DNA from 3 places in the Pseudomonas sp. M20 genome. Region 2 is predicted to be linked to each of the others. Evidence: predicted binding sites of a transcription regulator. Region 2 holds the regulator's gene; each other region holds the start of a gene.
The links. Region 2 encodes FliA, which starts transcription of late flagellar genes. Its sites were predicted from a motif close to CTAAAGTTTNNNNNNNNNNNGCCGNTAA; they were not measured.
Positions count from the first base shown of each region.

Region 1: a site for FliA is predicted at 1,169-1,196, ahead of ACI514_RS29840 (methyl-accepting chemotaxis protein). Genes of this name have one in related genera too.
Region 3: a site for FliA is predicted at 1,071-1,098, ahead of flgM (flagellar biosynthesis anti-sigma factor FlgM). Genes of this name have one in related genera too.

Region 1 is NZ_CP173611.1:6,679,936-6,682,194, forward strand. It holds gene clpB (ATP-dependent chaperone ClpB) at 1-390, shown strand, start outside; tRNA gene ACI514_RS29820 (tRNA-Asn) at 688-763, shown strand; tRNA gene ACI514_RS29825 (tRNA-Pro) at 773-849, shown strand; tRNA gene ACI514_RS29830 (tRNA-Lys) at 855-930, shown strand; tRNA gene ACI514_RS29835 (tRNA-Pro) at 1,028-1,104, shown strand; gene ACI514_RS29840 (methyl-accepting chemotaxis protein) at 1,269-2,259, shown strand, end outside.
Region 2 is NZ_CP173611.1:3,904,642-3,906,900, reverse strand. It holds gene fleN (flagellar synthesis regulator FleN) at 1-522, shown strand, start outside; gene fliA (RNA polymerase sigma factor FliA) at 519-1,259, shown strand; gene ACI514_RS17295 (chemotaxis response regulator CheY) at 1,426-1,797, shown strand; gene ACI514_RS17290 (protein phosphatase CheZ) at 1,816-2,259, shown strand, end outside.
Region 3 is NZ_CP173611.1:667,738-669,996, reverse strand. It holds gene ACI514_RS02965 (chemotaxis protein CheV) at 1-141, opposite strand, end outside; gene flgA (flagellar basal body P-ring formation chaperone FlgA) at 224-985, shown strand; gene flgM (flagellar biosynthesis anti-sigma factor FlgM) at 1,134-1,460, shown strand; gene ACI514_RS02950 (flagella synthesis protein FlgN) at 1,509-1,976, shown strand; gene ACI514_RS02945 (flagellar brake protein) at 2,065-2,259, shown strand, end outside.

The sequences.
Region 1 (2,259 bases), 2.8 Mb from region 2:
CAGGAACTGGTCGGTGATCGTGAGGCGCAGCGCGCAGCGGTGATGGATGCGCTGACGTCGCACTTCCGTCCGGAGTTCATCAACCGGGTCGACGAAGTGGTGATCTTCGAGCCTTTGGCGCGGGATCAGATCGCGGGCATTACCGAGATCCAGTTGGGCCGTCTGCGCACTCGCCTGGCCGAGCGTGAGCTGAAGCTGGAACTCAGCCCGGAGGCGATGGACAAGTTGATTGCTGTCGGTTACGACCCGGTGTATGGCGCTCGTCCTTTGAAGCGGGCGATTCAGCGCTGGATCGAAAACCCGCTGGCGCAGTTGATTCTTTCGGGTCACTTCATGCCAGGCGACACGGCGAGCGGGGCTGTCGAGAACGACGAAATCGTTTTCAATTGAGTCCAAGCGCCAATGAAAATTGGCAGGCCCTACATCGTAGGGCCTTTTTTTTCGTTAGGCTGTTGAACTCAAAGGAAAAGGCTTGTAAAGTGCGCCCCGCAGTCAGTCGCCAAGACGGTCTCAGCTCACTGAGTTGAAATCTGAAATAAGTTGCAAATCATTAACTTGAAAGCAATTTAGGGGGTTGACAGAGGTGTTCTAGGTTGTAGAATAGCGCGCCTCAGACACACGAACGCAGCGATGCGAACGAGTGACTAGATGCAACAAGTTTCACCGTTGTAAATTGAAATATGTAGTTCCGTGATAGCTCAGTCGGTAGAGCAAATGACTGTTAATCATTGGGTCCCAGGTTCGAGTCCTGGTCACGGAGCCAATTTCAAGCCGGGGTATAGCGCAGTCCGGTAGCGCGCCTGCTTTGGGAGCAGGATGTCAGGAGTTCGAATCCCCTTACCCCGACCATTTTTGGGTCGTTAGCTCAGTTGGTAGAGCAGTTGGCTTTTAACCAATTGGTCGTAGGTTCGAATCCCACACGACCCACCATTTTTGAAACCAGTTAACGCTGGGATCGAATCTTAAGATCAGAGGCCAAAAGCGCTGATCGAAGAAGGCGATCTTTGAAAGGTCGCCTTTTTTTTACCGGGGTATAGCGCAGTCCGGTAGCGCGCCTGCTTTGGGAGCAGGATGTCAGGAGTTCGAATCCCCTTACCCCGACCATATTAAAAATCCTCGTATCGAAAGATACGGGGATTTTTTTTGTCCGACAAAAACGCATTTCCCCTTCAAGTCATCATACAACCTGCCGATAGCCCGCTAACACGAGGGGACTGCCATGGCTTCGCCCCTTGAATCTGGCCAATACAAGAATAAGGGCGTTCGTCATGTTGCTTCGTCAGTTGAATATTGCTCCCCGGGCGGCCCTGGGGTTCGCCCTGATCGCGGTGTTGGTGGCCTTGCTCGGCGTTTTTGCCCTCGGGCAGATGTCGAGTATTCGCGACAGTGAAGTCGCGGTGGAAAACCAGTGGCTGCCAAGTATTCGTGGCGGCGACGAGATTCGCGAGATCATGCTGCGTATCCGCACCATCTCGCTGCGCATGGCGCTGGATCAGGACACCAACAATATCGCCACCTACCGCAGCCAGATGGACACCCGCGACAAGGAGCTGAGCGAGAAAATCGCCGCTTACGACAAACTGGTCAACACCCCGGAAGGCCAGCAGCTATACGACCAGTTCAAGAAAACCTTCGCTGCCTATCGCAGTGGCATCGCTCAATCCTTCGCCCTTGCTGAGCAAGGCAAGCGTGATGAGCTGACCAAATTGTTGCTGGTCGACATGAAGACAGTGGTCGATGGCTCCGGCAAGCAACTCAACGATCTGGCAGACCTGTTCGCCAAACAGGTCGCCGCCGAAAGCCAGAAGTCCGCTGCGCACTACGAAAACTCGCGCACGATTGTCAGCTTGTTCATTGCCTTGGCCGCGCTGGCCACCGTGGCACTAGCGATGATGCTCACGCGCAGTATCGTTCGTCCGCTGAGCAGTGCAGTGAGTGCAGCAGAAAGTGTCGCGCAGGGTGATCTGACCCGACCGATCGAAACCCATGGCAACGATGAAGTCAGTCGCTTGCTCAAAGCCTTGGCAACCATGCAACAGAACCTGCGTGAGACGCTGCAAGGCATCAGCGGTTCGGCGACGCAACTGGCGACGGCTGCCGATGAACTCAATGCGGTGACGCTCGACAGCACACAGGGGCTGCAACAACAGAACAACGAAATCGAACAGGCCGCGACTGCCGTCAACCAGATGACCGCCGCGGTGGAAGAGGTCGCACGCAATGCGGTGTCGACATCTGACGCGACTCGCCAGTCCAGCG
Region 2 (2,259 bases):
CATGCCGGCCTGATTCAGGCGTTCAGCGACATCGGCGACAATCTCGACGTACTGGTGATCGACACCGCTGCGGGTATTGGTGACTCGGTAGTCAGTTTCGTACGCGCCGCGCAAGAAGTGTTGCTGGTGGTCTGCGACGAGCCAACCTCGATCACTGACGCCTACGCACTGATCAAACTGCTTAACCGCGATTACGGCATGAACCGCTTCCGCGTGCTGGCCAATATGGCGCAGAGCCCGCAGGAAGGGCGCAACCTGTTCGCCAAGTTGACCAAGGTCACGGATCGGTTCCTTGACGTGGCCCTACAATACGTCGGCGCCGTGCCTTACGACGAAAGCGTGCGTAAAGCGGTGCAGAAGCAGCGTGCCGTTTACGAAGCCTTCCCGCGCTCCAAGTGCGCGCTGGCATTCAAGGCCATTGCACAGAAGGTCGACACCTGGCCGCTGCCCGCCAACCCGCGTGGCCATCTCGAGTTTTTCGTCGAGCGCCTCGTGCAGCAAACGGCAGGGCCCGTGCTATGACAGCAAGCGGTATGAACTACTACAAGAAGTCGGCACGCGACGCTCAGTACGAGCTGATCGAGCGTTACGCGCCGCTGGTCAAACGCATTGCCTACCACTTGCTGGCACGGTTGCCGGCGAGTGTGCAGGTCGAAGACCTGATCCAGGCCGGGATGATCGGCCTGCTCGAAGTCTCGACCAAATATGACGCCAGCAAAGGCGCCAGTTTCGAAACGTACGCGGGCATTCGAATCCGCGGCGCGATGCTCGACGAAGTGCGCAAAGGGGACTGGGCACCACGCTCGGTTCACCGCAATACCCGTATGGTCAGCGACGCAATTCGCTCAATTGAAGCTAAAACCGGCCGTGACGCTAAAGATCACGAGGTTGCAGCCGAACTCCAATTGAGTCTCGACGATTACTACGGGATTTTGAATGACACCTTGGGCAGTCGCCTGTTCAGTTTCGACGATCTGTTGCAGGACGGCGAACACGAAGGGCTGCACGAGGATGGCGCGAGTGCTCATCTTGAGCCGTCACGCGATCTGGAAGATGAACGTTTCCAGGCAGCGTTGGCGGACGCGATTGCCAATTTGCCGGAGCGTGAGCGACTGGTGTTGGCGCTGTACTACGACGAAGAGCTGAACCTCAAGGAGATCGGTGAAGTCCTTGGCGTCAGTGAATCGCGGGTCAGCCAGTTACACAGCCAGTGCGCGGCCCGTTTGCGGGGGCGTTTGGGGGAGTGGCGAGCGCGCTGAAGGCAGTGTGGGGACACTGCGAACGAGGCTGGTGCGGTGATGAACGGCACCGGTCTTGCTCTGTTGTGCTCCAGACAGTCTTCAAGTGCTGCGCCGATTGATTGAAGTGGCGCGTCCAGGTGCTGGGCGCGTTTAAGACTGCTTGGAGGTCGAATTGAACAAAGACATGAAAATCCTCATCGTTGATGACTTCTCAACGATGCGGCGGATCATCAAGAACCTGCTGCGTGATCTTGGGTTCACCAACACCGTCGAGGCTGACGATGGCGTGACTGCCATTCCAGTGCTCAACAGCGGCAGCATCGACTTTCTGGTAACGGACTGGAACATGCCGGGCATGACCGGTATCGACCTGCTGCGCCACGTGCGTGCCGATGAAAAACTCAAGCACCTGCCAGTGCTGATGGTGACTGCAGAAGCCAAGCGCGAGCAGATCATCGAAGCCGCTCAGGCCGGTGTAAACGGCTACGTAGTCAAACCTTTCACGGCTCAGGCGTTGAAAGACAAAATCGAGAAGATTTTCGAACGCATCGGCTGATGAACGCGCGGGGGAGCTATGGAGCATAACGAATCTTCACAGGGCGATTTCGAGTCGACCCTGAAAAAACACGCGGTCGAACTGGTCGAAAGCCTTGAAAAAGGCAGGTTCGGCGACGCTGTGCAACTGATCCATGAGCTCAATCAGACCCGTGACCGTGGCCTGTACCAGGAAGTCGGCAAGCTCACACGTGAATTGCACAGTGCGATCGTCAACTTCCAGATCGACCCGAACATGCCGCAGGCCGAGGAAGTGTCGCAAATCACCGACGCCACCGAACGCCTGGGTTATGTGGTCAAGCTGACGGAAGCCGCGGCCAACCGCACCATGGATCTGGTGGAGAGCGCCACGCCGGTGGTCAATGGTCTGGCTGACGAAGCGCAGACCTTGAGCGCCGATTGGGGTCGCTTCATGCGTCGCGAGGTCGGGGCTGAAGAGTTCCGTGAACTGGCGCGCCGGGTC
Region 3 (2,259 bases), 3.2 Mb from region 2:
CGGGCACTGCAACACTTCCCGCACCTTGAACACGTTGATTCCATAAAGCTGCTGACCGTCAAGACGGAACAACAACAGCTCCAGGCGATTCTGCCCTACCAGTTGCGTGCGCTGGTTCACCGAATCCATTACACCAGCCATGCCCAGACTCCTACACCAACGCCAAGTGTTGTTGCGACGCACATTCATTGCTAAACGGCACGGCGCTTGCTTTTTAACTCGTATGAACGCTCAAACGACATTTTTCCGACACCTGACCTCCCGCGCTCGCAAAAGCCTTTGCGCGATGTCAGCCGTCTGCTGCTTTTTCGCTGGCAACCCTGCCATTGCTGATGCGGTTACCTTGCCTGACATGCTTATCGGCGTCACTCAGGGCTTTCTTGAGTTCACCGTAGAAGACTATCTGGCTACCAGTCAAACGGAAGGCCGCTACGAAATCGAAGTTAACCAGCTCGACCCCCGTATGCGCATGCCTATGTGCGACAAGGAATTGACAGCGACTTTGGAGAGCCCGGCACGTCCGTTGGGCCGGGTTACCGTGAAGGTGCGCTGTGAAGGCGCCTCGCCCTGGACCGTGTTCGTGCCCGCTCAAGTCCGCCTGTTTCGCGAGATTGTGACCACCACCCGACCGCTGAAACGTGCAGGGATTATCGAACCGCAGGACGTGACCCTGCGTGAGCGCGACGTGAGTACGATCAACCAAGGCTTTCTGACCTCGGTAGACGAAGCGATCGGGCAGAAATTAACCCGACCAACGGTAGCCGATCAGGTCATTACCCTGGTTCATCTGGAACAGGCCGAAGTCATTCGCAAGGGCGATCAAGTGGTCATCACTGCGCGCAGCGGCACGCTCGCCGTGCGCATGCCAGGTGAAGCGCTGGCCAATGGCGGTTTGAAAGAACAGATACGCGTGAAAAACCTCAACTCGCAACGGGTCATCAAGGCGCAAGTCACCGCGCCCGGCCAAGTGGAAGTCGCGATGTAGAAAACTGGCGCTGCCCCCGGCTGTTCCCTAAACTGTGCCGCAGCAGGACACGCGCCGGCGCATGCAAGGCTCATTGTAAATGTGCCTAAAGTTTTCCAGGGGATGGCCGAAAACATGGCAAGCGTCCAAATTCCCAGAGGTTTTTATCATGGTCATCGATTTCAGCCGTTTGAACAGCTCCTCGTCACTTACGGGCAGTACACGTACCAGCAACGCCAAGGAAACCGCCGAAACCGGCACCTCCGCGCCGCTGAATACCCAGGCCGAACCGGCCAGTACCGCAAAAAGCGGGGAATCGGTACACCTCAGCAATGAGGCTCAACAGTTGCAGAAGGTCACTGACAAGCTGCGCGATCAGCCTGCTGTCGACAAAGCCCGTGTGGCCGAGTTGAAAGCCGCGATTGCCGATGGCAGCTATAAAGTCGACAGCAACCGTGTAGCCAGCAAACTGCTCAACTTCGAAGCCCAGCGCTAGGCCTTTGCCGGCGCGAGGCTTTTGGACGCTTAACACCCAAGGCCAGCCATGCACGACACTAATTTATTGCAACTGATCAACGACGACTTTGCTCCAGCTCAACAATTGCTGGAGTTGCTGCAAACCGAATCTCTCGCGTTGCACGGTCGCGACATGCCCCTGCTGGAAGAAATTCTGGCGCATAAACAGGCATTGATCATTTTGCTTGAACAGCATGGCCGCAAACGCAGCGAAATCCTCGCCAGCCTCAACTTGTCGACAGACCGCAGCGGTCTGGAGCAGCTGGCTGGCAAGTCGAGCATTGGCGACCAGTTGTTGACGCAAGGCGATGCATTGACCGATCTGATCGCTCAATGCCAGGCCGCCAACGTCAAGAACGGCCAGTCGATCCAGATCCAGCAGGCCGCCACGGCCAATCAACTGAAGATCCTTACCGGTGGTGAAGCGCCAGCGCTTTATAACGCCAGCGGTACATTTGCCAAACCCGCCGTACCGCGTCCGCTCAGCCAGGCATGAGCCGTTGATGCGCCAGCTCTATCAACCCGCGGAACATGCTGGCAAAATGCTGGCTAGTCGTCATATTTTGTCTGGAGATTGATAAACCGTGTCCAACGCCCTCAGCGCGGATGATGCTCCGCAGCCCCCTAAGGTGCTCACCACGCCACTGGAAATCTCCAGCAACCTGCGCCAGCTGCAAGAAAGCCACGATCCGCTGATCATCACTTTTCACGAGCGCAGCCAGCGCTTCCAGAGCTACCTGATCAAAGTCGACCGCGACAGCGCCTCGATCGCGCTGGAT